4 linked regions of the Cupriavidus taiwanensis LMG 19424 genome follow. Each later gene encodes a partner of the first gene's protein in a complex. Links are inferred from orthologs where the notes say so. Each region holds a gene or a part of one and is shown in the gene's direction. Other genes may lie near its edges. The genes, in order: dnaN, holA, dinB and RALTA_RS09335.

The links.
Region 2: the proteins of dnaN (region 1) and holA are in contact, whole or in part, in a cryo-EM structure (PDB 8GIZ), measured with the Escherichia coli proteins. The link is inferred for Cupriavidus taiwanensis LMG 19424 from one-to-one orthologs.
Region 3: the proteins of dnaN (region 1) and dinB are in contact, whole or in part, in a solved structure (PDB 1OK7), measured with the Escherichia coli proteins. The link is inferred for Cupriavidus taiwanensis LMG 19424 from one-to-one orthologs.
Region 4: the proteins of dnaN (region 1) and RALTA_RS09335 are in contact, whole or in part, in a cryo-EM structure (PDB 8GIZ), measured with the Escherichia coli proteins. The link is inferred for Cupriavidus taiwanensis LMG 19424 from one-to-one orthologs.

What each region holds. Positions count from the first base shown.
Region 1 is NC_010528.1:2,026-9,265, forward strand. What follows is about bases 1-2,933. They hold dnaN (DNA polymerase III subunit beta), read left to right. Parts: upstream 1-875; coding sequence 876-1,991; downstream 1,992-2,933. Other genes in these bases: dnaA (chromosomal replication initiator protein DnaA), read left to right, coding at 1-451; gyrB (DNA topoisomerase (ATP-hydrolyzing) subunit B), read left to right, coding at 2,245-2,933. In the rest of the region: more of gyrB, read left to right, coding at 2,934-4,770; RALTA_RS00020 (hypothetical protein), read left to right, coding at 5,008-5,376; RALTA_RS00025 (IS256-like element ISRta2 family transposase), read left to right, coding at 5,397-6,656; RALTA_RS00030 (DUF350 domain-containing protein), read right to left, coding at 6,748-7,146; RALTA_RS00035 (hypothetical protein), read right to left, coding at 7,206-7,240. UniProt on the Escherichia coli protein: Confers DNA tethering and processivity to DNA polymerases and other proteins. Acts as a clamp, forming a ring around DNA (a reaction catalyzed by the clamp-loading complex) which diffuses in an ATP-independent manner freely and bidirectionally along dsDNA.
Region 2 is NC_010528.1:2,763,999-2,771,182, reverse strand. What follows is about bases 2,011-4,887. They hold holA (DNA polymerase III subunit delta), read left to right. Parts: upstream 2,011-2,858; coding sequence 2,859-3,917; downstream 3,918-4,887. Other genes in these bases: RALTA_RS12705 (glutamate-5-semialdehyde dehydrogenase), read left to right, coding at 4,024-4,887; RALTA_RS12715 (LPS-assembly lipoprotein LptE), read left to right, coding at 2,329-2,844; leuS (leucine--tRNA ligase), read left to right, coding at 2,011-2,284. Also shown: more of leuS, read left to right, coding at 1-2,010; more of RALTA_RS12705, read left to right, coding at 4,888-5,304; RALTA_RS12700 (CopD family protein), read left to right, coding at 5,369-5,791; RALTA_RS12695 (2-hydroxychromene-2-carboxylate isomerase), read left to right, coding at 5,846-6,451; RALTA_RS12690 (THUMP domain-containing class I SAM-dependent RNA methyltransferase), read left to right, coding at 6,515-7,184. UniProt on the Escherichia coli protein: Part of the beta sliding clamp loading complex, which hydrolyzes ATP to load the beta clamp onto primed DNA to form the DNA replication pre-initiation complex.
Region 3 is NC_010528.1:3,324,609-3,331,854, reverse strand. Bases 2,558-5,496 are described here. They hold dinB (DNA polymerase IV), read left to right. Parts: upstream 2,558-3,456; coding sequence 3,457-4,536; downstream 4,537-5,496. Other genes in these bases: RALTA_RS15355 (DUF2272 domain-containing protein), read right to left, coding at 4,614-5,496; rarD (EamA family transporter RarD), read left to right, coding at 2,558-3,392. Outside these bases: RALTA_RS15375 (carbohydrate porin), read right to left, coding at 1-725; RALTA_RS15370 (TRAP transporter substrate-binding protein), read left to right, coding at 1,199-2,335; more of rarD, read left to right, coding at 2,487-2,557; more of RALTA_RS15355, read right to left, coding at 5,497-5,606; RALTA_RS15350 (HU family DNA-binding protein), read right to left, coding at 5,846-6,124. UniProt on the Escherichia coli protein: Poorly processive, error-prone DNA polymerase involved in translesion repair and untargeted mutagenesis. Copies undamaged DNA at stalled replication forks, which arise in vivo from mismatched or misaligned primer ends.
Region 4 is NC_010528.1:2,038,464-2,045,784, reverse strand. Bases 1,982-4,995 are described here. They hold RALTA_RS09335 (DNA polymerase III subunit gamma/tau), read left to right. Parts: upstream 1,982-2,340; coding sequence 2,341-4,650; downstream 4,651-4,995. Other genes in these bases: RALTA_RS09330 (YbaB/EbfC family nucleoid-associated protein), read left to right, coding at 4,714-4,995; RALTA_RS09340 (adenosylcobalamin-dependent ribonucleoside-diphosphate reductase), read left to right, coding at 1,982-2,220. Outside these bases: more of RALTA_RS09340, read left to right, coding at 1-1,981; more of RALTA_RS09330, read left to right, coding at 4,996-5,046; recombination mediator RecR, read left to right, coding at 5,054-5,668; RALTA_RS09320 (LysR substrate-binding domain-containing protein), read left to right, coding at 5,740-6,645; RALTA_RS09315 (CaiB/BaiF CoA transferase family protein), read left to right, coding at 6,823-7,321. UniProt on the Escherichia coli protein: Part of the beta sliding clamp loading complex, which hydrolyzes ATP to load the beta clamp onto primed DNA to form the DNA replication pre-initiation complex.

The sequences.
Region 1 (7,240 bases):
GGAAGAAGTCGCCTTCTTCGTTGCCAAGCACCTGCGCTCCAACGTGCGCGAGCTGGAAGGCGCGTTGCGCAAGATCCTGGCGTTCAGCAACTTCCACGGCAAGGACATCACCATCGAGGTGACGCGCGAAGCGCTGAAGGACCTGCTGACCGTGCAGAACCGCCAGATCTCGGTCGAGAACATCCAGAAGACCTGCGCGGACTTTTACAACATCAAGGTCGCTGACATGTATTCGAAAAAGCGGCCTGCCAATATTGCCCGGCCGCGCCAGATTGCGATGTACCTGGCCAAGGAGCTGACGCAGAAGAGCCTGCCCGAGATCGGCGAGCTCTTCGGCGGCCGCGACCACACCACCGTGCTGCACGCCGTGCGCAAGATCGCCGACGAACGCAGCAAGGATGCGCAGCTCAACCATGAGCTGCACGTGCTGGAGCAGACGCTCAAGGGCTGATGCATGGTTTCCAAGTCATTCCCGCGCAGGCGGGAATCCAGTGACTTTTGAAGACGCTGGGTTCCCGCCTGCGCGGGAACGACAGGCAGGCGGTTTTGAAGGGCCAGCCCGCCGGGCTGGCATACTGTAGGGTGCGCGCCACGGACATCCCGTGGCGCCTGGGGAATTAACGTCAGCGACGCCGGGGCAAGTGTCCGGAAAGTGGCCACTGATAAGGCTTTGCGGTGAGTCGGGACGGGATGGCAAGAACGGTTGGCGCTAGCGTGGCTTTTTGGGCACAGCTGGCCCGCCGGCCGGTCCCGCCCCGCTTCACCGCAGCGGCTTATCCTTGGTACAATGGCACATTAACTCCTTGATTCCTAAGTGAATTTGGAGTTGTTTGCGTTCTGCGGTCGCCGACTACAAACGACGAAGGATAAATTCAATGCAATTGGTCAAAACCTCGCGAGACAATCTGCTGCGTCCGCTGCAAATCGTGAGCGGCATCGTGGAGCGCCGCCACACCCTCCCGATCCTGGCCAACCTGCTGATTCGCAAGTCCGGGTCGAACGTATCCTTCCTGTCGACCGACATCGAAATCCAGATCACCACGCATGCCGAATGCGGCGTCGGCAATGACAGCGTCGCCACCACCGTGGCCGCGCGCAAGCTGCTGGACATCCTGCGCGCCATGCCCGACGGCGACGTCGCCCTGTCGCTCAACGACAAGCGCATGACCGTGCAATCCGGCAAGAGCCGCTTTGCCCTGCAGACGCTGGCCGCCGAAGAATTCCCGACCGTGGCCGAAGCCAGCGAATTCAACGCCAGCGTCAGCCTGCCGCAGAAGACCTTCAAGCACCTGCTGGCGATGGTCCATTTCGCCATGGCGCAGCAGGACATCCGCTACTACCTGAACGGCATGCTGCTGGTGGTGGAAGGCAAGAAGGTCATGGCAGTCGCCACCGACGGCCACCGCCTGGCGTACTGCGGCGTCGAGCTGGAAAACGAAGCGGCTGGTGTCGGCTCGCGCCAGGAAGTCATCATCCCGCGCAAGACCATCCTGGAACTGCAGCGCCTGCTGGAAGACAACGACGATCCGGTCACGGTGCAGCTGGCCGCCAACCAGGTCAAGTTCACGTTCGCCAATATCGAACTGATCTCCAAGCTGGTCGAAGGCAAGTTCCCCGACTTCCAGCGCGTGATCCCCAAGGGCTACAAGAACGCCTTCGCGATCGACCGCGTGCAGCTGCAGCAGGCGCTGCAACGCACCGCGATCCTGACCACCGACAAATTCAAGGGCGTTCGCTGCATCCTCGACACGCACATGCTCAAGATCAGCTCCACCAACGCCGACCAGGAAGAGGCGCAGGAAGAGCTGGAACTCGATTACTCGGGCGACGCGCTCGATATCGGCTTCAACGTGACCTACCTGCTCGACGTGCTTGCCAACCTGAAGACCGAGCAGGTGCAGGTCAGCCTCGGCGACTCGAATTCGAGCGCGCTGATCACCGTGCCGGACGACGACAACTTCAAGTACGTCGTCATGCCGATGCGCATCTGATGATCCGGTGACAGGACCTGTGCCACAACCAGCGCAGACAGCAACCGGAGCAGCAAACGGCACGCTACGACACCCGGCCCCGGCCGGTACGTCCAGGGGATGAATATCCCGCCGCGGGGGCAGGATCGTTACGACGATCCGCCCCTTTTGCCGTTTTTAGTAACCCGCCATGCGGACCCATCGCGCCCCGCCGCCGGCATGCCAGCCATGCCCGCCCGGCCCGAATTCCGCATTCGCCGCAAGTAGGAAAGACATGACCGAACAGCAGAATCCGCAACAGGAAAACACCTACGGAGCCTCCTCGATCCAGATCCTGGAAGGCCTGGAGGCGGTGCGCAAGCGCCCGGGCATGTATATCGGCGACACCTCCGACGGCACCGGCCTGCACCACCTCGTGTTCGAGGTGCTGGACAACTCCATCGACGAAGCGCTGGCCGGCTACTGCACCGAGATCCAGGTCACCATCCACAGCGACAACTCGATCTCCATCGTCGACAACGGCCGCGGCATCCCGCCCCTGGTCAAATTCGACGACAAGCACGAACCCAAGCGCAGCGCGGCCGAAATCGCCATGACCGAGCTGCACGCCGGCGGCAAGTTCAACCAGAACAGCTACAAGGTCTCCGGCGGCCTGCACGGCGTGGGCGTATCGTGCGTGAACGCGCTGTCCAAGTGGCTGCGCCTGACCGTGCGCCGCGACGGCCAGGTCCACCTGATCGAATTCGCCAAGGGCGAAGTGCAGAACCGCATCATCGAGACCGTGGACGGCCCGGATGGCCAGCCCGTTGAAGTCTCGCCGATGAAAATCACCGGCGCCACCGACAAGCGCGGCACCGAAGTCCACTTCCTGGCCGACGAAGAAATCTTCACCAACGTCGAGTTCCACTACGAGGTGCTGTCCAAGCGCATCCGCGAACTCTCGTTCCTGAACAACGGCGTCCACATCAAGCTGACCGACCAGCGCACCGGCAAGGAAGAAGACTTTGCCTTCTCCGGCGGCGTGAAGGGCTTTGTCGAGTACATCAACCGCGCCAAGACCACCCTGCACCCCAACATCTTCTACGCCAACGCCGAAAAAGACGGCATCGCCGTGGAAGTGGCCATGCAGTGGAACGACGGCTACAACGAGCAGGTGCTCTGCTTCACCAACAACATCCCACAGCGGGATGGCGGCACCCACCTGACCGGCCTGCGCGCCGCGATGACGCGCGTCATCAACAAGTACATCGAAGAAAACGAGATCGCCAAGAAGGCCAAGGTAGAAACCAGCGGCGACGACATGCGCGAAGGCCTGGCCTGCGTGCTCTCCGTGAAGGTGCCCGAGCCCAAGTTCAGCTCGCAGACCAAGGACAAGCTGGTCTCGTCCGAAGTGCGCCTGCCCGTGGAAGAACTCGTCAGCAAGGCCCTGACCGACTTCCTGCTGGAAACGCCCGCCGACGCCAAGACCATCTGCGGCAAGATCGTCGACGCCGCCCGCGCCCGCGAAGCCGCCCGCAAGGCCCGCGAAATGACCCGCCGCAAGGGCGTGATGGACGGCATGGGCCTGCCCGGCAAGCTGGCCGACTGCCAGGAAAAAGACCCCGCCCAGTCCGAACTCTTCCTGGTCGAGGGCGACTCCGCAGGCGGCTCCGCCAAGCAGGGCCGCGACCGTAAGTTCCAGGCCATCCTGCCGCTCAAGGGCAAGATCCTGAACGTAGAGCGCGCCCGCTTCGACAAGATGCTGTCCAGCCAGGAAGTGCTGACGCTGATCACCGCGCTGGGCACCGGCATCGGCAAGGACGACTACAACCTGGACAAGCTGCGCTACCACCGCATCATCATCATGACCGACGCGGACGTGGACGGCTCGCACATCCGCACGCTGCTGCTGACGTTCTTCTATCGGCAGATGCCTGACATCATCGAGCGCGGCTATGTGTATATCGCGCAGCCGCCGCTGTACAAGATCAAGCATGGGAAGGAAGAGCGGTATATCAAGGATGATGTCGAGCTGAATGCCTACCTGCTGAAGCTGGCGATGGAGAAGGCGTCGCTGGTGCGGCCGGATGGGTCGGAAATCAGTGGGGATGCGCTTACCGAGCTGGCTCGTCAGTACCAACTGACCGAAGGCGTGATTGGTCGCTTGTCGCGGGTTGTGGATACCGACGCGCTGCGTGCTATTGCGGATGGGGTGACGCTGGATCTGGATAGTGCGGCGGCGGCGGAGGCTTCAGCGGTGGCGTTGAAGGCTAAGCTGGCGGAGATGCATGCAAAGACTTTGATTGGGGCTGCCGTGAATGATGATGGTACGGCTGATGTGTATGCGCAGTTTGATGAGAAGACTGACAAGCATCGGCTGATGATTGCGCGGCGTCATCATGGCAACGTGCGGTTGTCGCATTTGGATGCGGATTTTGTTCATGGGGCGGATTACGCTGCCCTCTCCAATGCTGCCAAGACTTTCCAAGGGCTGACGCCGGAAGGGACTAAGGTGCAGCGGGGTGAAGGGGATAAGCTTCGGGATCAGACCGTGAATGATTTCCACGGGGCTATGCAATGGCTGCTTGCCGAAGCCGAACGCGGTGTGTCGCGTCAGCGCTATAAGGGTCTTGGTGAGATGAACCCTGAGCAGCTGTTTGAGACGACGCTTGATGTGACCCAACGCCGTTTGCTGAAGGTGCAGATTGAGGATGCTATCGCGGCGGATCAGATCTTTACCACCCTTATGGGTGATGAGGTGGAGCCGCGAAGGAACTTTATTGAGAGTAATGCGTTGGTGGCGAGAAACATTGACGTTTGATCAAGTGTATAGATAGCCGCAAGACCTGAGAATTAAGGACCCATAAGCTAAGAGGCTTGTGGGTCTTTTTTATTAGCAGCCCAACCTGACGCGAGATTGACGGACATTGGTGCCAATAGCCTTCCCACGTGCCGCCGGCTTACGGAGGGGCGTAGCCAAGGCACTTCTGTCACCCACGCTACTTACTTCCTTTATCATTCGCATGACGCCCAACCAGGGCCAAGAGCGACCTCGCGTATGACCGAGAACCAGAACCCAGAACAGAAAGCTCGAGACAATATCGACGCGCTGCTTAAGCAAGCGGGTTGGGTCGTTCAATCAGCGAAGAGGATCGACTTCGGCGCGGGGCTCGGCATCGCTGTCAGGGAATACCAAACCGACGTCGGTCCGGCGGATTATGTCTTATTGGTCGACAAAAAGGCAGTGGGGGTGATTGAGGCAAAGAAGGAAGACCTTGGCCACAAAATCACCGAAGTCGAACAGCAAACTGAAGGTTACGCTGCTGCCAAGCTAAAGTGGGTGAACAACAAGGAGCCCTTGCCCTTTCTCTACGAGAGTACCGGCATCATCACCGGATCTGTCAGAAATTTTGTGTTTAGGGCATAACATGTCGCCAAGGAGCATGTATGCCACGCAAAACCAAGACCAGTCTAGCCGCCGACCGTGAGCTGCCGACCATCCCCGAGGACCTGATCGCCCATTTCGTCAAGGGGCCGATGACCGCTGAGGCCGTGCAGGACGCCTCAATGGCATTCAAGAAGGCCCTGATCGAGCGGGCGCTGGGCGCTGAGCTCGGCCATCATCTGGGCTACCCGCCTGGCGCTGAGCGCCCAGCCGGCACAGCCAATCAGCGCAATGGCAAGAGCGCCAAGACCGTCTTGACCGAGGACGGGCCGCTGCGGGTAGACATCCCGCGCGATCGAGACGGCAGCTTCGATCCGATCCTGATTCCCAAGCACGAGCGGCGCTTCACCGGGTTCGACGACAAGATCATCGCCATGTACGCCCGCGGCATGACCGTGCGCGAGATCCAGGCGTTTCTGGCCGAACAGTACGGCACCGAGGTCTCGCCCGAGTTCATCAGTTCGGTCACCGATGCGGTCATGGACGAGGTCACCACTTGGCAGGCCCGCCCGCTGGAGGTGATGTACCCGGTGGTGTTCTTCGATGCGCTGCGCGTCAAGATGCGTGAGGATGGGGTGGTACGCAACAAGGCCGTCTACCTGGCGCTGGGCGTGTTACCGGACGGCACCCGCGACATCCTGGGCCTGTGGATCGAGAACACCGAAGGCGCCAAGTTCTGGATGAAGGTGTTCAATGACCTGAAGACCCGCGGCACGCAGGACATTCTGATCGCGGTAACAGATGGCCTCAAGGGCATGGAGCAAGCCCTGAACGCGGTGTTCCCGCACACGACGCTGCAGACCTGCATCGTGCATCTGATCCGGAACAGCCTGGAGTACGTCAGCTGGAAGGAGCGCCGGGAGGTAGCCGCGGCGCTTAAGCCCGTGTACACGGCGCCCACCGTGGAGGCAGCGCTGGCCGAGCTGGCGGCCTTCGAGCAAGGAAAATGGGGGCAGCAGTACAAGCCGATCGCCGCGTCCTGGCATCGCGCCTGGGATCAAGTGATCCCATTCTTTACGTTCCCGCCGGCGATCCGCAAGATCATCTACACAACAAATGCGATCGAGAGTATCAATGCGCAGCTGCGCAAGATCATCAAGACGCGGGGACACTTCCCCAGTGATGAGGCAGCAACTAAGCTGCTGTGGCTGGCCCTGCGCAACATCACCGGTAAGTGGGGCAGCTCCACGCACGATTGGAAGGCTGCCATGAACCAGTTTGCGATCCTCTATGAGGAACGCTTCGCCCATCCGCATCGCTGAGATAATGCTGGCTCACCGTCGAATTAGCGGTGAGCCTTTACCTGCCCTGCACACAAAAAAACTGACAGGCCCAACTTCTCTCAGTTCCGCCTCACGTCAAACAAGCCGCATTCACCACCCCCACCGACAACGAAATCACCCCCATCACCGCCCCCATCCCGCGATTGTCGCTTGAGATCGCCTCACTGACGCCCCCCAGCGCCCGCGCCGCCACCAGGTAAGCCACCACCTGCACTGCAAACGCCCCAAACGCCCACAGCAAGAACATCGCAAACGTGGCGTTGTGCTGAATGCTCGACGACAACGTCAGAGAGAACCCCAGCACCGCCCCGCCCAGCGACAACGCCGCGGCGATATTGCCCTCGCGGATCAGCGTGAATTCCCGATGCGGCGTGACGCGCGTATAGACCAATAGGAACAACCCCAGCATGGCAAAGCTGGTGGCGATGTAGATCAGGTAGGCAAGCGCCGGGTGCATGGTATTGACCATTGGATGGACTCGTTGTCGGTTGTCTGGGTTTGCGTGCGGATGGCGTTCGGCAGGGGCATTCAGCCGCCGCCGGAGCGCCCGGAGCTGCCGAAGC
Region 2 (7,184 bases), 2.8 Mb from region 1 along the record:
CATGAAGAAGCAGATGCAGTCGATGGGCCTGGCGATCGACTGGTCGCGCGAGGTCGCCACCTGCAGCCCGGACTACTACCGCTGGAACCAGTGGCTGTTCCTGAAGATGCTGGAAAAGGGCATCGCCTACCGCAAGACCGGCACCGTCAACTGGGACCCGGTAGACCAGACCGTGCTGGCCAACGAGCAGGTCATCGACGGCCGCGGCTGGCGCTCGGGCGCGGTGGTCGAGAAGCGCGAGATCCCGATGTACTACCTGCGCATCACCGAGTATGCGGAGGAACTGCTGGGCGACCTGGACGGCCTGGGCTGGCCCGAGCGCGTCAAGGTGATGCAGCAGAACTGGATCGGCAAGAGCGTGGGCGTGCGTTTCGCCTTCACCCATGACATCCCGGGCGAAGACGGCAAGCCGATCAACGACGGCAAGCTCTACGTCTTCACCACGCGCGCCGACACCATCATGGGCGTGACCTTCTGCGCGGTCGCCGCCGAGCACCCGCTGGCCACGCACGCCGCGCTGAACAACCCCGAACTGGCTGCCTTCATCGACGAATGCAAGCACGGCTCGGTCATGGAAGCCGACATGGCGACCATGGAGAAGAAGGGCATGCCGACCGGCCTGCAGGTCGTGCACCCGCTGACCGGCGACAAGGTCGATGTGTGGGTCGGCAACTACGTGCTGATGAGCTATGGCGACGGCGCCGTAATGGGCGTGCCCGCGCACGACGAGCGCGACTTCGCCTTCGCCAACAAGTACAGCCTGCCGATCAAGCAGGTGATCGACGTGAAGGGCCAGCCGTACTCGACCGAAGCCTGGCAGGAATGGTACGGCGACAAGGAAAACGGCACCTGCATCCACAGCGGCAAGTATGACGGCCTCGGCTACCAGGCCGCGGTCGAAGCCATCGCCGCCGACCTGGGCGCGATGGGCCTGGGCGAGAAGAAGACTACCTGGCGCCTGCGCGACTGGGGCATCTCGCGCCAGCGCTACTGGGGCACGCCGATCCCGCTGATCCATTGCGACAGCTGCGGCGTGGTGCCGGTGCCCGAGCAGGACCTGCCGGTGGTGCTGCCCGAAGACCTGGTGCCGGACGGCACCGGCAACCCGCTGGCCAAGGATCCGCGCTTCCTGCAGTGCACCTGCCCGTCGTGCGGCAAGCCGGCGCGCCGCGAGACCGACACGATGGATACCTTCATCGATTCGTGCTGGTACTACATGCGCTATACCTGCCCGGACGCCGACACCATGGTCGATGCCCGCAACGACTACTGGATGCCGATGGACCAGTACATCGGCGGTATCGAGCACGCGATCCTGCACCTGCTGTATGCGCGCTTCTGGACCAAGGTCATGCGCGACCTGGGCCTGGTCAAGTTCGACGAGCCGTTCGCCAACCTGCTGACGCAGGGCATGGTGCTGAACGAGACCTTCTACCGCGAAGACGCCTCGGGCAAGAAGCACTGGTACAACCCGGCCGACGTCGACGTGCAGACCGACGAGCGCGGCCGCCCGATGGGCGCCACGCTGAAGGCCGACGGCCAGCCGGTGGTGATCGGCGGCATCGAGAAGATGTCGAAGTCCAAGAACAACGGCATCGACCCGCAGGCGCTGATCGACCAGTACGGCGCCGACACCGCGCGCCTGTTCGTGATGTTCGCCGCGCCGCCCGAGCAGCAGCTCGAGTGGAGCGGCTCGGGCGTGGAGGGCGCGTCGCGCTTCCTGCGCCGCGTGTGGAACTACGGCTATGCCAATGCCGCCGCGATCCGTGACGGCGCCGCCGGCGCGCCGGGCGCGGACGATGCCGAGCTGCGCCGCGAGATCCACGGCGTGCTCAAGCAGGCCAACTACGACTACCAGCGCATCCAGTACAACACCGTGGTGTCCGCCACGATGAAGATGCTGAACGCGCTGGACGACGCCAAGACCGCGTCGCCGGCGGCGCGCCGCGAGTGCTTCGGCATCCTGCTGCGCGTGCTGTACCCGGTGGTGCCGCACATCACCCACGGCCTGTGGGAGCAGCTGGGCTATGCCGCCGAGGCCGGCGACCTGCTTGACGCCCCGTGGCCGCAGGTCGATGAAGCCGCGCTGGTGCGCAGCGAGATCGAACTGGTGCTGCAGATCAACGGCAAGGTGCGCGGCAGCATTACCGTGCCCGCCGACGCCGACCGTGCGGCCATCGAGGCCACCGCCGCCGCCAGCGATACCGTGGCCAAGTTCGCCGAGGGCAAGGCCCCGAAGAAGATCGTGGTGGTGCCTGGCCGCCTGGTCAACGTGGTGCTTTGACAGCGCCGTCCGCCCGCCGGAACCTGACAAAGGAATCGCCAACCATGAAGCGACTGAACCTGGGACGCCGCAAGCTGCTCGCGGCCCTGCTGGCAGTGCCGGCCACGGGCCTGCTGGCCGGCTGCGGCTTCCATCTGCGCGGCAACTCGGACTTCGCCTTCAAGCGGCTGTATATCGGCATCCCGCCCAACTCGCTGATGGGCGCGGACCTGCGCCGCGCCATCCGCGGCGGCTCCGACACCCAGGTGGTGGCCGACCAGAAAGAGGCCGACGCGCTGCTGGACGTGCTGCAGGACACCCGCACCAAGACCATCCTGTCGATCACGACCGAGGGCGTGGTGCGTGAATACCGCCTGACCCAGCGCTTCACCTTCCGCCTGCGCGATGCCGCCGGCAAGGAGCTGATCGCGCCGTCGCAGCTGGTGCTGACGCGCGACCTGACCTACAACGAAGCCAACACGCTGGCCAAGGACTACGAAGAGCAGCAGCTGTACCGCGACATGCAGCGCGATATCGTGCAGCAGCTGATGCGCCGGCTGGCCGCGGTCAAGGCGATCTGAGCGCGCGGGCCGGCATGCAGCTCAAGCTCGACGGGCTCGACGCGCACCTGCGCCAGGCCAAGGCCAAGGGGCTGGCGCCGCTGTACGTGGTGCACGGCGACGAGCACCTGCTGGTGCTGGAGGCGGTCGACCGCCTGCGTGCCACGGCGCGGGAAGCGGGCTTCTCCGAACGCGAGGTGCTGGTGGCCGAGCGGGGCTTTCACTGGGGCCGGCTGGTCGAGGCGCAGCAGTCGATGTCGCTGTTCGGCGACCGCAAGATCGTCGAGCTGCGCATTCCGTCGGGCAAGCCGGGCAAGGATGGCGGCGAGGCGCTGCGCGCCGTGGCCGCGCAGCCGTCGCCCGATGTGGTGATGCTGGTGACGCTGCCGCGGCTGGACTTTGCCGCGTCCAAGTCGGCCTGGTTCCAGGCGCTGGAAGGCGCCGGCGTGTCGATCAAGGTCGACACCGTGGACCGCACCCGCTTGCCGGCGTGGGTCGGCGAGCGGCTGGCGCTGCAGCAGCAGCGCGTGCAAGGCGGTGAGCCTGGCCGGCGCGCGCTGCAGTTCATCGCCGACAAGGTCGAGGGCAACCTGCTGGCGGCGCACCAGGAAATCCAGAAGCTGGGCCTGCTGTACCCGCCCGGCGAACTGAGCTTCGAGCAGGTGCACGACGCGGTGCTGAACGTGGCCCGCTACGACGTGTTCAAGCTGTCGGAATCCATGTTGTCGGGCGACGTGCCGCGGCTGGTGCGCATGCTCGAAGGGCTGCGCGGCGAGGGCGAGGCCACGGTGCTGGTGCTGTGGGCGCTGACCGAGGAAATTCGCGTATTATCCAAGGTCCGGCAAGGGCTGGCGGCCGGCAAGCCGGCGGGCGTGCTGATGCGCGAACTGCGCGTCTGGGGCCCGCGCGAGCGGCTGGTGCCGCAGGCCGCGCAACGCCTGGCGCAGCCACGGCTGGAAGCAGCCTTGGCGCTGGCCGCGCGACTGGACCGCCAGGTCAAGGGCCTGCAGGACCTGCCGCCGCCAGGCGCCGCGCCGCTGCCGGCGGAGCCGTGGGACGGCTTGCAGCAGCTGGCGCTGATGATTGCGCGCTAGGAGTTGCGTTCCTGAGGCGTTTGCTCGCCGAAGGTTTGCTCCCCTCTCCCGCGCGCGGGAGAGGGGAGGAACACACACTGACACGGCCTTTCCCCCGGCCACTGACATGACCGAGTTCGACCTCAACCAATACATGGACCGCGTCGGCCGCCAGGCCCGCGCGGCGTCGCGCGCGATCGCGCGTGCCTCCACCGCCGACAAGAACCGTGCGCTGCTGACCATCGCCGCCGCGATCCGCCGCGATGCCGACCAGCTCAAGGCCGTCAACGCGCGCGACGTCGAGCGCGCCCGCGCCAACGGCCAGGACGCCGCCTTCGTCGACCGCCTGACGCTGTCGGACAAGGCCATTGCCACCATGGCCGCGGGGCTGGAGCAGATCGCCGCGCTGCCTGACCCGATCGGCGAGATCTCGAACATGAAGTTCCGCCCGACCGGCATCCAGGTGGGCCAGATGCGCGTGCCGCTGGGCGTGATCGGCATCATCTACGAGTCGCGCCCCAACGTGACCATCGACGCCGCCGCGCTGTGCCTGAAGTCGGGCAACGCCACCATCCTGCGCGGCGGATCCGAGGCGATTGAATCCAACACCGCGCTGGCCGCGCTGGTGGCCGAGGGCCTGTCCGCCGCCGGCCTGCCGCCGGAAGCCGTGCAGGTGATCGAGACCACCGACCGCGCCGCGGTCGGTCGCCTGATCACCATGACCGAATTCGTCGACGTGATCGTGCCGCGCGGCGGCAAGAGCCTGATCGCGCGCCTGATGGAAGAAGCGCGCGTGCCGATGATCAAGCACCTGGACGGCATCTGCCACGTCTACATCGACGCCGAGGCCGACCTGGACAAGGCCGTGCGTGTCTGCGACAACGCCAAGACCCAGCGCTACGCGCCGTGCAACACCATGGAAACGCTGCTGGTGTCCCAGGACATCGCCGCCGCCGCGCTGCCGCCGCTGTGCCGCATCTACCAGCAGAAGGGCGTCGAGCTGCGCGTGTGCCCGGCCACCCGCGCCACGCTCGAAGCGGCGGGCTTCAGCGGCCTGGTCGATGCCTCAGAGGAAGACTGGCGCCTGGAATACCTGGCGCCGATCCTGGCGATCAAGACCGTCGTTGGCCTCGATCAAGCCATCTCGCATATCAATGAGTACGGCTCGCACCATACCGACTCGATCATCACCGAGAACTACTCGGCGGGCATGCGCTTTATCCGCGAGGTCGATTCGGCCAGCGTGATGATCAATGCCTCGACCCGTTTTGCCGATGGCTTCGAATACGGCCTGGGCGCGGAGATCGGCATCTCCAACGACAAGCTGCATGCGCGCGGCCCGGTCGGGCTGGAAGGGCTGACCTCGCTCAAGTACGTGGTGTTCGGGCACGGCGAGGTTCGGACGTAAGTGCGGCATTCGCTTGCCAGTGGAATTTGGAAGTTGTCGAAAACAATAACGTCATCAGGCACCGATGCTCTGGGTCAAAGCGCTGCATATCGTCTTCGTCGTTTCGTGGTTCGCCGGCCTGTTCTACCTGCCGCGCATCTTCGTCAATCTGGCGATGGAAACCGAAGCCGCCAGCACGCAGCGCCTGCTGTTGATGGCGCGCAAGCTGTTCCGCTTCATGACCATGCTGGCAGTGCCGGCGGTGGTGTTCGGGCTGTGGCTGTACCTCGGCTATGGCATTGGCCGCGGCGCGGGGCAGGGTTGGATGCATGCCAAGCTGGCGCTGGTGCTGGTGCTGATCGGCTACCACCACGGCTGCGGCGTGCTGCTGCGCAAGTTCGAGGCGGGGCGCAACGCGCGCTCGCACAAGTTCTATCGCTGGTTCAACGAGCTGCCGGTGCTGGTGCTGCTGGCGGTGGTGATCCTGGTCGTGGTCAAGCCGTTCTGAGGCTGGCCGCGTTTCGCCTTTATATTGCTGCCTGATTTCGTCTCGGAAACCAACATGAGCAAGCTGGTCGACTACTACCTGACGCCGCAATCGCCGTACGTCTACATGGGCCATGCCCGGTTCAGCGACATCGCCGCGCGCCATGGCGCGCAGGTGAACCTGAAACCGGTCGACCTGGGAAAGGTGTTCTCTGTCTCCGGCGGGCTGCCGCTGGCGCAGCGCCCGCCGCAGCGCCAGGCGTACCGCCTGGTCGAGCTCAAGCGCTGGAGCGAGTTCCTGAACCTGCCGCTGAACCTGGAGCCGACGTTTTTCCCGGTGTCGGGCGACGCTGCCAGCAAGCTGATCATTGCCGCGCAACTGGCGCATGGCACCGCGCGCGCGATGGCGCTGACCGGCGCGATCGGCGCGGCGGTGTGGGCGCAGCAGCGCAATATCGCCGATGCCGCCACGCTGGCGCAGATTGCCGACGAGACCGGCCTGGATGGCGCCGGCCTGCTCAAGGCCAGCGAAGCCCAGTCGGTGCAGGCCGCCTATGCGCAGAACACGCAGGACGCGATCTCGGCCGGCGTATTCGGCGCGCCGTGGTACGTCTACGACGGCCAGCCGTTCTGGGGCCAGGACCGGCTCGATTTTCTCGACCGCGCGCTGGCCGCGGCCTGACCTAAGCTACCGATACTTCCCCGTCCGCCACGGCGGACGTTTTTGTTTGCAGGAATCCCTCTCATGACCCAAGCCTTCTTTGCCCCTTGCCCGCGCGGCCTGGAGAGCGCGCTCGCCGAAGAGCTGCGCGAGATCGCCGCGATGCCGGGCATGGCTGCGCTGGCGCCTTTTTCGGTGCACCAGGAAGTGCCGGGCGGCGTCAACTTCTCGGGCGAGATGGCTGCCGCCTATGCGGTCAACCTGCACTCGCGCATTGCCAGCCGGGTGCTGATGCGCGTGGCCGCGCGCGGCTACCGGCACGAGGACGACATCTACACGCTGGCGCGCGGCGTGCGCTGGGAGCAGTGGTTCTCGCCCGACGAGTCGCTGCGCGTGGACATTACCGCCCACAAGTCGCCGCTGCGCAGCCTCAATTTCACCGCGCTGCGGGTCAAGGACGGCGTCTGCGATGCCATGCGCGAGCGCCTGGGCGCCCGGCCCAGCGTCGATACCGTCAGCCCCGATGTGCGCATCTACGCCCACCTGACCGAGCGCGACTGCACGCTGTATCTCGACACCACCGGCGAGCCGCTGTTCAAGCGCGGCTGGCGCACCGAGAAGGGCGAGGCCCCGCTGAAGGAAAACCTTGCGGCCGGTATCCTGCGCCTGGCGGGCTGGGTGCCGGGCCAGACCTTCCGGCCCTTCTACGACCCGATGTGCGGCAGCGGCACCTTCCTGATCGAGGCCGCGCAGG
Region 3 (7,246 bases), 3.3 Mb from region 1 along the record:
TCGCGGATCCTGACCTCTCCCGCGCTGCGGCAGGCCAGCCCGCTGCCGATGCCGGTGGACAGCGCCCCACCCGGGCAGGCGCGCATGGTGGACGAGCGATCCTCGACCGCGGCGCGGCCGCTGTAGCTGAGGCGCCACACGGAATCGACCGCCGGATCGTCCGCGGGCAGCTGGGAATGCAGTACCGGCGGTGCGTCCGACGGGGTGCCGGCCTCCGCGCCGGTGCCCTGGGCCGGGGCGGCAGGCGCCTCCGCCTGGAACTCGCCAAGCTTGTGGGGGAACAGCACCAGCGGCGGCGGCGGCGGGGGGGCCGGCGGTTCGGGCGGCCCGACGAAGTCAGGATCGACCGGCGGCACAGCCGCGGCGACGCTGGATTGCGCAGGGGCGGGTACGGTGACACTCGCCGCCGGCGCCGCATCGCCGGCGATCAGCGCGGCAAGCGGGTCTTCGGTCGCGGCCGGCGCTGGCGTCCCAGGGGCCGCCGTATCGGCGGCCCCTGCCACTGCCTGGGGGGTTGGCGCCGCCGCGCCAGCGGTGACCGTTGCGGGAACCGCAGGACGCGCCGCGATGCGCGGCGGCTGCAAGGCCGTGGCAGGCGCGGCAGCAGCGGACGCCGAGTCGCCGGTCTGCGCGCAAGCCGCCAGACCCCATGCGGCCAGCACGGCAAAGCCGAGGCGGCGCAGCGGCACGCCGCGGCCCGCGCAAGCGCTGGGGCCGGGCGGCATCAGGGGAAGTCGACGAGAGCAGGCAGGCAATGGGTACGGCAACGGGTACGGCGGTTCAGCGGGCAACGACGATATCCGGCAGCGGGGCTCCGGAGGCGGGACTGTTTTTTATCAGCCGAGACCATTTGACCGCAAGCCGGGTTACAAAATCCATCACACCGTGCGACGTCTCACATTGCGAAAAACCGCGGAAATGGCGCAATCGACTAGCGAAAACCCGCACTTGCGCGGGGCCCCGTGCCGAAAGGGCCACCGCTATAATCGGCTGGCTTGTCTTTCGGGTAAGACAGCCCTCGGCCGTGTGCGCGGATCCAGCGCCGGGCATGCGGGGCACGCCGCCGTGCCCGTTCGCCACAGGCACAGCGCTGCGCAGGCCGCCGTACCCCGGCGGCCGGTGCGTCACGGTCCGGCGCGCGGCTCATGCAAGCCGTGCGCCCGCATCCGAATCAATATCTATAAGAGGAGAAGTGGAGATGGAACGTCGTTCCTTTCTGTTGAAAGCGTCGGCCGTGGCTGCCACCGGGGCACTGGCCGCGTGCGGCAAGGGTGAAGAAAAGGCAGCGCCTGCCGCCGCCAGCGGCCCGGCCGCGCCGGCCGTCGTGGGCAGCAACCCCGCCGTGGAATGGCGCCTGGCCTCGAGCTTCCCCAAGTCGCTCGACACCATCTACGGCGGTGCCGAGCTGCTGTCGGCCCGCGTCAAGGAACTGACCGACGGCAAGTTCAACATCAAGGTCTTTGCCGCCGGTGAAATCGTGCCGGGCCTGCAGGTGCTGGACGCGGTGCAGAACAACACCGTGCAGATCGGCCACACCGCTGGCTACTACTATTTCGGCAAGAACCCGACGCTGTGCTTTGACACCACCATCCCGTTCGGCCTGACCGCACGCCAGCAGAACGCCTGGATGATGCAGGGCAACGGCATGAAGCTGATGCGCGAGTTCTTCAAGGAATACAACGTCGTCAACTTCCTGGGCGGCAACACCAATGCACAGATGGGCGGCTGGTTCCGCAAGGAAATCAAGACTGTGGCCGACCTGCAGGGCCTGAAGTACCGCATCGCCGGCTTTGCCGGCGTGGTGCTGTCGCGCCTGGGCGTAGTGCCGCAGCAGATCGCCGGCGGCGACATCTACCCGGCGCTGGAAAAGGGCACCATCGATGCGGCCGAGTGGGTCGGCCCGTACGATGACGAGAAGCTGGGCTTCTACAAGGTGGCGCCGTACTACTACTATCCGGGCTGGTGGGAAGGCAGCGCGCAGCTGTCGTTCTACGCCTCGGCCAGCGAGTTCGAGAAGCTGCCCGCGCTGTACAAGCGCGCGCTGGAAACCGCCACCATCGAGGCGCACACCAACATGATGGCCAAGTACGACACGGTCAACCCGCAGGCGCTGGCACGGCTGCTGGAAAACGGCGTCAAGCTGCGTCCGTTCTCCAAGGAGATCATGGAGGCCTGCTTCAAGGCCACCCAGGAGTCCTACGCCGACGAAACCGCGAAGAACCCGTCGTTCAAGAAGATCTACGACGACTGGCGCGTGTTCCGCAACAACCAGGCGGCCTGGTTCAACGTGGCCGAGCAGGGCTTCGCCCAGTTCAGCTTCGCACGCAAGCTGTAAGCCGCCTGGCGTCCGGGCAACCGGCCCGCCGCCGCAAACCCCATGTTCCTGCGGGAGCATGGGGTTTTTTGTTGATGGCGCACGCTGGTGGCACGTGCCGGCGGGGATGGCGCGGCCCCGGTAGAATCGCCGGCATCGCTCGGAAAACCTTATGCAACTCGGCATTCTCTACGCGCTGCTGGCCTACATCATCTGGGGGCTGCTTCCGCTCTACATCAAGTCGCTCCCCGGCATCGCGCCGGTGGAGATCCTGCTGCACCGGATGGTGTGGTCGCTGGTCTTCCTGGGATTGATCCTGGCCTGGCGCCGCCAGTGGGCGTGGCTGGGCCAGGTGGCCAGGGACCGGCGCCTGTTGCTGTCGTTTGCCGCCAGCGCGGCGCTGCTGTGCGCCAACTGGTTCCTCTATATCTGGGCGGTATCGGCCAACCGCGTGGTCGACGCCAGCCTGGGTTATTTCATCAACCCGCTGTTCAGCGTGCTGCTGGGCGTGGTGTTCCTGCATGAGCGCCTGCGCCGGATGCAGTGGCTGGCGATCGCGGTGGCGGCGGCCGGCGTGGCCTGGCTGACGGTGGCCGCGGGGCAGCTGCCGTGGATTGCGCTGGGCCTGGCCGCCAGCTTTGGCGGTTACGGGCTGTTGCGCAAGACCGGTGCGCTGGGCGCGCTGGAAGGGCTGTCGCTGGAAACGCTGCTGCTGTTCCCGCTGGCTGCCGCGGCGCTGGCCTGGCTGTTCGCCACCGGCCAGGACAGCTTTACCCACGCAGCGCCGGGTACGCAGTGGCTGCTATTGCTGGCCGGGCCGGTGACGGCGGTGCCACTGCTGTTCTTTGCCGCCGGCGCACGGCGCATTCCGCTGTCGCTGCTGGGCCTGCTGCAATACACCGGCCCGACGCTGCAGCTGCTGCTGGGCGTATGGCTGTGGAACGAGCCGTTCCCGGCGCAGAAGCAGGTGGGCTATGCGCTGATCTGGCTGTCTCTGGCCTTGTATGCGGCCGAAGGGTTGTGGATGAATGCGCGGCAGAAGCCCGCCGCCATCCAATCGATCAATGAGACGACATGAAAGTCGCTATCCGCCATTCGTCCCACGGATAATTCGCAGCTAGCCGCTCCCCATCCCGGCCGCCATGTCTGCCCCGCCTGACGCCATTGCCGCGGTCCAGCGCAAGATCATCCATTGCGACTGCGACTGCTTCTACGCTTCGGTCGAAATGCGCGACGACCCGTCGCTGCGCGGCCGGCCGATGGCCGTGGGCGGCGCGCCCGACCGGCGCGGGGTGATTGCCACCTGCAACTACGAGGCGCGCGCCTACGGCGTGCGCTCGGCGATGGCCTCGGCGCAGGCGCTCAAGCGCTGCCCGGAGCTGCTGATCGTGCGGCCCGCCATGGACAAGTACCGCGAGGTCTCGCGCCGCATCTTCGCGATCTACCGCGAATACACCGCGCTGGTCGAGCCGCTGTCACTGGATGAGGCCTACCTGGACGTCAGCCTGTGCACGCACCATGCCGGCAGCGCCACCCGCATCGCCGAAGAAATCCGCCAGCGCGTGCGCGACGAGGTCGGGGTGACGGTGTCGGCCGGTGTCGGGCCCAGCAAGTTCGTCGCCAAGATCGCCAGCGACTGGAACAAGCCCGACGGCCTGTTCGTGGTCCGGCCGGCGGCGGTCGATGCCTTTGTCGCCGCGCTGCCGGTGGAGCGCATCCATGGCGTGGGCAGGGTCACCGCGGCCAAGCTGCGCCGGCTGGGGGCCGAGACTTGCGGCGACCTCCGACCGTGGTCGCCGGACCGCCTGCATCGCGAGTTCGGCGTGTTCGGGGCGCGGCTGTACAAACTGTGCCGCGGCGTCGACGAGCGCGCGGTCACGCCGGAGCGCGAACGCAAGTCGATCAGCGTGGAAGAGACCTATGCCGACGACCTGCCCGACCTGCAGGCCTGCCTGGCCGAGCTGGAACCGCTGATCGCCATGCTGGAGGTGCGCATTGCGCGCGCCCAGGCGCACGACACCATCGACAAGCTCACGGTCAAGCTGCGTTTCTCGGACTTCCGGCAGACCACGGTGGAATGCCGCGGCCATGCCCCGGACCGCACCGTCTATGCCCGGCTGCTGGCCGAGGGCCACGCGCGGCGGGGCCTGCCGGTGCGGCTGCTGGGGGTGGGCGTAGGCACCAGCGACCGGAACAGCGCGCAGCTGGAACTGTTCGACTGAGCCGGCAGATTATTTGTGCGACTTATCATTCGCGGCCCATCTGGACAATAAGCGATAAATCGCATCGATGGAACGACCTATTGCAGGTCGTTACGCATCACCAGCAGCCACGGCATGTGCGAGTTGGTGACACCGTCGAGCCTGCCGGAATCGCCCAGTTCGATCTCTTCCATCGATACCGATTGCTGGACGTTGCCGCCGATGGCCCGCACCACGCGCGCGGCCGGATCCACGGCGACCACGATGTCGCAATGCATCGGCGTGGTGCCGAAACCGATCTCGGCGATGTCCTCGAGATAACGGTCGCGCCCGCGGCCGGCGCAGATGATGTCGCCGGGGCGGGGCATCGCCGGCACGGGCTCGATGCGGAACGCAGGGTGGGGGAGGATGCCGTCGCGGGCGTCGACCACGTACATCGAGTGCGACTGGCCGGTCAGGAACTGGCGCTCGTCCAGGCCTGCCTTGCGCAAGACCCATGACACAAAGACCGCCGACCAGGCCCAGGCGCCTTGCGTGACCTGCCTGCAGCTCGGCGCTTCGCCGACGATGCCCCAGTAGCGGCGCGCCAGCGTGCAGCCCAGCGGCGTGGCCTCCATGCCGGTGCCGTCCGGGAAAGAAAGGCAGCTTGCCGCCGGCGGCGGATTGCCGTTGGTCTTGGATTCGGTATCGGTGGTGGCCACGGCGGGCGCTGCCGCGTCGGCACTCGATGCCAGGGGAAGCTCGGGGGGCAGCTCCGGCGCCGGGCTGTAGGTCACACAAGACGTGTCGTCGCGGCCCAGCCGCACCACCTGGCCACCCCAGCGGGCCCATTCCTGCGTGGCGATCTCGATGATCCGCTCGCGCGGCGTGGCGCCCGGGCGCGTCACTGGCCGCTCGGTGTCCGGCAGTGCCCGCGCCTGCGGCCTGGCCGGTCCGACGACCGTGGTGCAGGCGCTCAGCAGTGCCAGCAGCGCGGCCGCGCAGGCGGCACGCAGCGGCGCGCGCGCCTGTGGAGAACGCTGTGGAATCGGCTGTGGAAAGCGTTGTGCATAACGCTGTGGAGATCTGCGGCGCTGCGGACGGGCAAACATGTTGGCCCCACATGGCACGGCGCCCGGCATGGCCAGTTCTGGCCAAGGCTGGACGCCTGTTGGAAGACTTGGCGCGCGATCGCCCAGACGCGGAGCGGGCGATGCGGCGGTTACTGCAGGATATTCAGATCACGACTGTGGATAACGTCCCCCGCCGGACGCGCGCCTGCGCCCTCGGGCACCGGGGCGGCGGCATGGCGGGGTCAGGATGCCGGGCTCTGCAGTGCAGCCCGTCAGGATCACTGGTTGACAGCGTCCTTGAACTTCTGGCCAGCCTTGAACTTCACGGTCTTGGCGGCCTCGACCTTGATTTCTTCACCGGTACGCGGGTTGCGCGCCATGCGCTCGCCACGCTCGCCCTTGCTGAACGTGCCAAAGCCGATGAGGCTCAGCGTGTCACCCTTGGCCACTGCATCCATGATGGCCGACAGGGTCACGTTCAGTGCCTGCTCGGCCTTGGCCTTGGTCAGACCGTCCACCCCGGCTGCGATAGCGTCGATCAGTTCGGTTTTCGTCATGCTTCACTCCGTATCGAGTTGATAAAACACAGGCGTCGGCATGCCGGGCGGCCAGGCTGGCACCGCTCCGGCAAAGACGCCGCGGGCCACATGATACCGTGTCGGACAAGGCGCACCGGGAACAGATTGTTACCTGGCAGTTTCTGCGAGGCCGCGCCAGCACGGGGCTGGAGGCAAATCGGGGTGGTCGGGCGAGGGTTCGCCATTGGGGAGATCGCGGCGTAAACGGCAAATTGCCGTACGCCAGGCGAGCGGGCTTCCGCGATCGGTGTGGCACGGTATACCCACATGCCAGACGCCTCCAGAAGGCCTCTGGCAGCCTTCTGATCCGCTTCGGGGGGCGGAGCACACCCTGCGCTCCTGGGCGGTCTGGAAGCGCTGTACGGGCTGCAGCGCCGTTGATGCACTATGGTGCATGTTCCTGCCCGCGCTACCGCAAGCATCCGCCAGCGTTATTCGGCACATGCATGCCCCCATTCCGCTGCGATCCCCGTCACCTGCCGGCGTGCGCGTATACCGCCGCGATGGCCGTCCTGGTTTCCCGTATACGCCGCCGGTATACGCATGGCCCGAACGGGCAAACAGAAAGTCTCTCGCAAACCCGCCGCTTACGCCTGCCGCCTTTCGGATGATCCCGCGGGACCGGGTCGTTCTTTCGGTTTACCTTTTTCTTTCATGTATACAAATAGTAGTAGTAGGTAAACACCCGCAGCGTCTGTGGAAAACCCCGTAAACGTCTTTGCCTTCAACGGTTTACGTAAACGAGAAGTGGTCTCGTCGAATGTTGGCCGAGGTGGATGACTCAGCCCGATGGATGAGGCGGGCGCCTGACCCCCTCCGACTTATGCCCGAAGCATCCCCATGCCAGCCCCAGGCAGCCCACATCCAATCCGCGTGCTTGTCCACAGAACGGGGCGGGGTTATCCACATGCGGGGTGGTAAACGGCTGTCCCGTATACCCGGCATGGCGGCGGGGCGGGGTGTTCGTATACGCGATTCAAGCCAGCCGTGGCAGCGCAGGGAAGGGGTGCCACGTATACGTGTCGCAGCCGCCCCGGTATCATCCCCGATCGCGCGAGGCGGCCGGCACCGGGCCACCCAGGCACAACAGGCGAAAAGCAC
Region 4 (7,321 bases), 2.0 Mb from region 1 along the record:
TGCTTCGTGCAGCCGGTGGGCGATTCGGTGTCGGAGCCGCGCGATGGGCGCCCCAGCATCTACACCGCCGTGGCGCAAGCCGCCGAAACCATGCGCCGCGGCGGCGGCGTGGGCTATGACTTCTCGGCGATCCGCCCGGCCGGGGCGCTGGTGCGGGCCACGCATTCGCGCGCGTCGGGGCCGGTGTCGTTCATGAAGGTGTTCGACGCCTCGTGCGCCACGGTGGAATCAGCGGGCGCGCGCCGCGGTGCGCAGATGGGCGTACTGCGCTGCGACCATCCCGATATCGAGAGCTTCATCCACGCCAAGGACAAGGGCGAGCTCAGCAACTTCAACATCTCCATCGGCGTCACTGACGACTTCATGCAGGCGGTGCAGGCCGACGCCGAGGTCGAGCTGGTGCACGAGGCCGAGCCGGGCGCGGACATGATCGCCGCCGGCGCGTACCGCCGCGACGACGGGCAGTGGGTGTACCGGCGCGTGCCGGCGCGCAACCTGTGGGACCAGGTCATGCAGGCCACCTATGATCATGCGGAGCCGGGCATCCTGTTCCTGTCGCAGATCAACGCGGACAACAACCTCTATTACTGCGAGCGCATCGAGGCCACCAACCCGTGCGCCGAGCAGCCGCTGCCATCCTATGGCTGCTGCTGCCTGGGTTCGATCAACCTGACCCGCTTCGTGCGCCAGCCGTTCACGCCGCAGGCGGCGTTCGACTTCGACGCCTTCGCCGAGGTGGTGCGCGTGGCGACGCGCATGCTCGACAACGTGCTCGACGTGACCTTCTGGCCGTTGCCCGAACAGCAGGCCGAGGCCCACGCCAAGCGCCGCGTCGGGCTGGGCTTCCTGGGGCTGGGCAGCGCGCTGGTGATGCTGGGGCTGCGCTACGACACCGAGCCGGCGCGGCAGCTGGCGGCGCGGATCTCGGAACGCATGCGCGACGAGGCCTACCTGGCATCGACCGAACTGGCGACGCAGAAGGGCGCCTTCCCCTTGTTCGATGCCGAGGCCTACCTGCGCAGCGGCTTCGCCAGCCGGCTGCCGCAGACCGTGCGCGAGGCCATCGGCCGCCATGGGCTGCGCAACTCCCACCTGCTGTCGATCGCGCCCACCGGCACCATCACGCTGGCCTTTGCCGACAATGCGTCGAACGGCATCGAACCCGCCTTCTCGTGGACCTACAACCGCAGGAAGCGCATGCCGGACAACAGCTATCGCAGCTTCGAGGTGGCGGACCATGCCTGGCGGCTCTACCGTCACATGGGGGCCGACATGGCGCAGTTGCCGGAGGCGTTCGTCACCGCGCTGCAGATGTCGGCGCTGGACCATATGCGGATGCTCGAAGCGGTGCAGCCGTATATCGACACCAGCATCAGCAAGACTGTCAACGTGCCGGAGGACTATCCGTACGAAGCCTTCCGCAACCTGTACCTGGAAGCCTGGAAGGCCGGGCTGAAGGGGCTGGCGACCTACCGGCCGAACTCGGTCCTGGGGGCCGTGCTGTCGGTGGAGGCACCCGCCGCGCCGGCGGCGCCTGCGGCCGACGACAACCCGCTGGTGCGCCCGTTCGGCAGCCGGCCGGTGGGCGACCTGGAGGGAGTGACGTCCAAGGTCGAATACCTGACCTACGAGGGCCACAAGACCGTCTACCTGACCGTGAACTTCATGCGCGTCGCCGGCGTGGTCGAAGGCAAGCCGGTGGAGATCGAGCGCCCGGTGGAGTTCTTCATGCCGGCGGGGCAGCGCAGCGAGGGCCAGCAATGGATCACCTCGACCATGCGGCTGTTGTCGATGGTGGCGCGCTCGGGCGGTTCGGTGGCCAAGGCGCTGGCCGACATGCGCAATGTGGTGTGGGACAAGGGCACGGTGCGCTACGGCACGCTGGTGCGCCAGGACGGCACCGAGGTGCCGCGCTTCCATGACTCCGAGGTGGCGGCGCTGGGCTATGCGCTGCAGCGGATCCTGATCAAGCGCGGCTTCCTGGACGCCGACGGCGGCCAGGTGCCGGTGGCGGCGCTGGCCGCGCGGCTGGCGCAGCGCGACGGCGGCGGAGCGGCGCTGGTGGCCGGCGAGGAGCTTGCCGGCATCGCCAGCGCGCCACCCGGCGCGCCCGGCGTGGGCACCGGCAAGCCCTGCCCGGAGTGTGGCGCGCACGCCCTGCACAAGGTCGACGGCTGCGCCAAATGCGCCAATTGCGGTTACGTCGGCGAGTGCGGCTGAACCGTGCCGCGGGCGGCCGGCGGCCACCGGCGCGGGCCGCCGGCGCCGGGCCCGGATCAGGACGTCGGGGCCGGCAACGGGCCGGCCGGAGCGGGGCCGCCTTTTGCTACAATCGCCGCCATGAGTTATCAAGTTCTAGCGCGCAAATGGCGCCCCAGGGATTTCACCACGCTGGTCGGCCAGGAGCACGTGGTCCGCGCGCTCACGCACGCGCTGGAACAACAGCGGCTGCACCACGCCTACCTGTTCACCGGCACGCGCGGCGTCGGCAAGACCACGCTGTCGCGGATCCTGGCCAAGGCCCTGAACTGCACCGGCCCTGACGGCAGCGGCGGCATCACCGCCGAGCCGTGCGGGCAGTGCAAGGCCTGCCAGGAAATCGACAGCGGACGCTTCGTCGACTACATCGAGATGGATGCCGCGTCCAACCGCGGTGTCGACGAGATGGCGCAGCTGCTCGACAAGGCCGTCTACGCTCCCACCGCCGGGCGCTTCAAGGTCTACATGATCGACGAAGTGCACATGCTGACCAACCACGCCTTCAACGCCATGCTGAAGACGCTGGAAGAGCCGCCGGGGCACGTCAAGTTCATCCTCGCCACCACCGACCCGCAGAAGATCCCGGTCACGGTGCTGTCGCGCTGCCTGCAGTTCAACCTGAAGCAGATGCCGCCGGGACATATCGTCTCGCACCTGGACCATATCCTGGCGCAGGAAGGCATCGCCCACGACGGCAACGCGCTGCGGCTGCTGGCGCAGGCCGCGCATGGCTCGATGCGCGATGCACTGTCGCTGACCGACCAGGCCATCGCCTACAGCGCGGGGCAGGTGTCGGAGGAAGCCGTGCGCGGCATGCTGGGCGCGATCGACCAGGGTTACCTGGTGCAGTTGCTCGATGCGCTGGCCGCCGAGGACGGCGCCGCCATGCTGGCGATCGCCGATGCCATGGCCGATCGCAGCTTGTCGTTCGCCGGCGCGCTGCAGGACCTGGGTTCGCTGCTGCACAAGGTGGCGCTGGCGCAGGCCGTGCCGGCGTCGGTGCAGGACGAATGGCCCGAAGCCGACGAGGTGCGGCGCCTGGCCGGCGTGTTCGACGCGCAGGAAGTGCAGCTGTTCTACCAGATCGCCAACCTTGGCCGCAGCGAGCTGGCGCTGGCCCCTGATGAGTACGCCGGCTTCACCATGACGCTGCTGCGCATGCTGGCGTTCCGGCCGTCGTCCGAGCCGGCTGCCACGACGGGGCAGGGCGGCGGTGCGGCGCCCGCGCGTCCGCGCCATGCCGGCATGCCGACGGCGGCGCGACCGGCCGAGGCACGCCAGGCGGCGACTGCTGCCGCCGTGCCGGCTGCCCCCGCTGCCTCCATTACCGATTCCACTCGGGTGCCAGCCGCGGTGCCGCCCACGGCTGCGCCAGCCGCGCCCGTGGCCGAGCCTGCCGCCGCGCCGGCGCAGCCAGCCGCGGCCGAGCCCGCGCGCGCGGCAGGCGGCGCCATGTCACCCGCGGCCGCGGCGCTGGCCGCCGCGCGCCAGGCTTCGGCGGCCCGCGGCGGCGCCCGCAAGGCGCCGGCACCGGCCATGCCCGCCGCGCCGGCCGCGGCACAGCGGCCGCCGGCGCAACCGTTGCGGGCGCCCGCGGCCGTGGCCGCGAGCCGGCCCGCTGCCAATCCGGCCCCGGCGGCAAGGCCGGCGGCGCAGCGGCCGCCCCAGCCTCCGGCGCTGGCGGCAGCGCCCGCGGCAGCGAGGCCCCAGCCCGAATCCGTGCCGCCCTGGGAAGTCGCCGGGGGCAGCGACGTGCCGCCGTGGGAAGAACTGCCGCCCGACTTGCCGGTGATCGGCCCCTATGACACCGATCCGGGCTACAACGACTACGGCTTCAGCGAACCCGCACCGCGCGCCGCGGCACCGCGCCACGGTGCCGCGCGCCAGGCATCGGCCCCGGCGCGCGAGGCCGAGCCGGCCCGCGCTGCCGTGCCGACCGCGCCGGCGTCTGCGGAATCCGCCAGGCTCGTCGCACCGCGCCCGCCCGCCGCCGGCGAGGATGGCACGCCGCCGGTCTTCACCGGCGAGTGGCCGGTGCTGGCCGCTGGCCTGCCGCTGAAAGGCCTGGCGCAGCAGCTGGCCTACCAGAGCGAACTGACGCAGGTGGTCGGGCGAACCTTCCACCTGCGCATCCCGGTCGCGGCGCTGGGCGAGAACGGCGTCGCCGAGCGGTTGCAGCAGGCGCTGTGCGACCACTTCGGCGAGCCGGTGCGCGTGGTCTGCGAAGTCGGCGGGGTCACGGTCACCGCCGCCGCCGCCGACGCCGAGGCCCGTGCCGAACGCCAGCGCCAGGCCGAGGCCGCGATCGAGGCCGATCCCTTCGTGCAGGGGCTGCTGCGCGACTTCGGCGGCCAGATCGTGCCAGGCTCGATCCAGCCGCGCGCCGCCTGAGCGGCGCCTGGTGTTACCGAATTTCCGTCCCCGAACTCTTACCGAATCCAGGAGCATTCCATCATGATGAAAGGTCAACTCGCCGGGCTGATGAAGCAGGCCCAGCAGATGCAGGAAAACATGAAGAAGATGCAGGAGCAGCTGGCCCAGATCGAGGTCGAGGGCCAGTCCGGCGCCGGTCTCGTCAAGGTGGTCATGACCTGCAAGAACGACGTCAAGCGCGTCACCATCGATCCCAGCCTGCTGGCCGAGGGCGAGGACAAGGACCTGCTCGAGGACCTGGTCGCCGCGGCCTTCAACGACGCCGTGCGCAAGGCCGAGGCCACCACGCAGGAAAAGATGGGCTCGATGACCTCCGGCCTGCCGCTGCCGCCGGGCTTCAAGCTGCCGTTCTAAGGCCATTGTGAAAGCGTCGTCGCCGACTTCGCTGCAGGCGCTGGTCGAGGCGCTGCGGGTGCTGCCCGGCGTCGGGCCCAAGTCCGCCCAGCGCATGGCCTACCACCTGCTGCAGCACGACCGCGAGGGCGCGCGCAAGCTGGGCGACGCGCTGCGCGGCGCGGCGGACCATATCCGCCACTGCCAGCGCTGCAATACCTTCACCGAGCAGGAGATCTGCGAGACCTGCCTGGACGACCGACGCGACGCGTCGGTGCTGTGCGTGGTCGAAACGCCGGCCGACCAGGTCATGATCGAGCAGACGCTGACCTACCGCGGCAAGTATTTCGTGCTGATGGGCCGGCTTTCGCCGCTGGACGGCATCGGCCCGCGCGAGATCCACCTGGACCGGCTTTTGGCGCGCGCCACCGAGCCTGAGCTGGGCGGCCCGGTCGGCGAAGTCATCGTCGCCACCAATTTCACCAGCGAAGGCGAGGCCACCGCGCACTACATCGGCGAGATGCTCAAGGCGCGCGGGCTCAAGGTGTCGCGCCTGGCGCGCGGCGTGCCGGTGGGCGGCGAGCTGGAGTATGTCGACGCCGGCACCATCGCGCGCGCGGTGATGGACCGCCGCAACCTCTGAACGCCGTCGCGACGGCCGGCGTGGCTGCCCCGGCCACCGCCACCGGCGCGCTTCCATTTCCTGTCCGCCCCATGAACCTGGCCCGCTTCGATCTCGTCACGCTTGGCTTGTTCGTTGCCGTGGCCCGGCAGGGCAGCATCTCGGCCGGCGCGCGCCAGTCGCACCTGGCCGTGGCGGCGGCGAGCAAGCGCATTTCGGACCTGGAAACCGCGGTCGGCGCGCCGCTGTTCTTTCGCCATGCCGCCGGCGTGCAGCTGACCGAGGCCGGCCAGGCCTGCTTCCACCATGCGCTGACCATCCTGCAGGATGTCGAGCGCATGGCCGGCGTGATGTCGGACTATGCCTCGGGCGTGCGCGGGCAGGTGCGGGTGTGCGCCAACACCTCGGCGATCACGCAGTTCCTGCCGGATGACCTGGCCTCGTTCATGCAGCGCCACCCGACCATCCGCATCGAGCTGGAAGAGCAGAACTCGCGCGACATCGTTGCCGCGCTGGTCGAGAACCGTGCCGACGTCGGCATCTTTGCCGACCGCACGCCCGCCGCCGGCCTGATGACGGTCGAATACCGCCAGGACGAGCTGGTCATCATCACCCCGCCCAATCATCCGCTGGCCGCGCGCGGCCCGGTGCACTACGCCGACACGCTCGAATTCGACTTTGTCAGCCTGCCGCAGGAAACCTCGCTGGCGGCGCGCCTGCTGGAGGAGAGCAGCCGGCTGGACCGGCCGTTCCGGCTGCGCATCCAGGTGCGCAGCTTCGACGCCATGTGCCGCATGGTGATGGCCGGGCTGGGCGTAGGCGTGCTGCCGCGCATCGCGGCCGAGCCGCACGTCAAGTCGATGGGGCTGTCGCTGGTGACGCTGCAGGATGCCTGGGCGCGGCGCTCGCTGCTGATCGGGCTGCGCGATCCGGCCGGCCTGACGGTGTCGGCGCGGCTGCTGATCACCCATCTGTGCGGAGACCGGGCGCCGTTCTAGGGCGTCCATGCGGAAGCTCGACGCGGCCTTTCGCGTTCCGAGAAAGCCCGCTTCTCCGATTGCCGATTCCTGGCAGGCCCCGCGCTGGGGCAAACTCCGTCCGAACGCAATGTATGGCAAGCCAGTCAATGGCGCTGCCGCACTGCAACAAGACTGCCGCACCGCACGGAGACAACCATGGCGCAACAGATCCTTGAGGGCATTCGCGTCCTCGAACTCGGACAACTCATCGCCGGCCCCTTTGCCGCCAAGACCCTGGCCGACTTTGGCGCCCACATCATCAAGGTCGAGCCGCCCGGGCAGGGCGACCCGCTGCGCAAATGGCGCATGCTGCATGAGGGCACCTCGGTGTGGTGGGAGGCGCAGTCGCGCAACAAGGAATCGGTCTGCATCGACCTGCGCCAGCCGGAAGGCCAGGCGCTGGTGCGCAAGTTGGCCGCCGAGGCCGATGTGTTGATCGAGAATTTCCGCCCCGGCACCATGGAGAAGTGGGGCCTGGGCTGGGACGTGCTGCATGCCGACAACCCGCGCCTGATCATGCTGCGCGTGTCGGGCTACGGCCAGACCGGCCCGAAGAAGGACGAGCCCGGCTTTGCCGCCGTGGCCGAGGCCATGGCCGGCCTGCGCCACCTGACCGGCGAGCCCGGCCGCGCGCCGGTGCGCGCTGGCCTGTCGC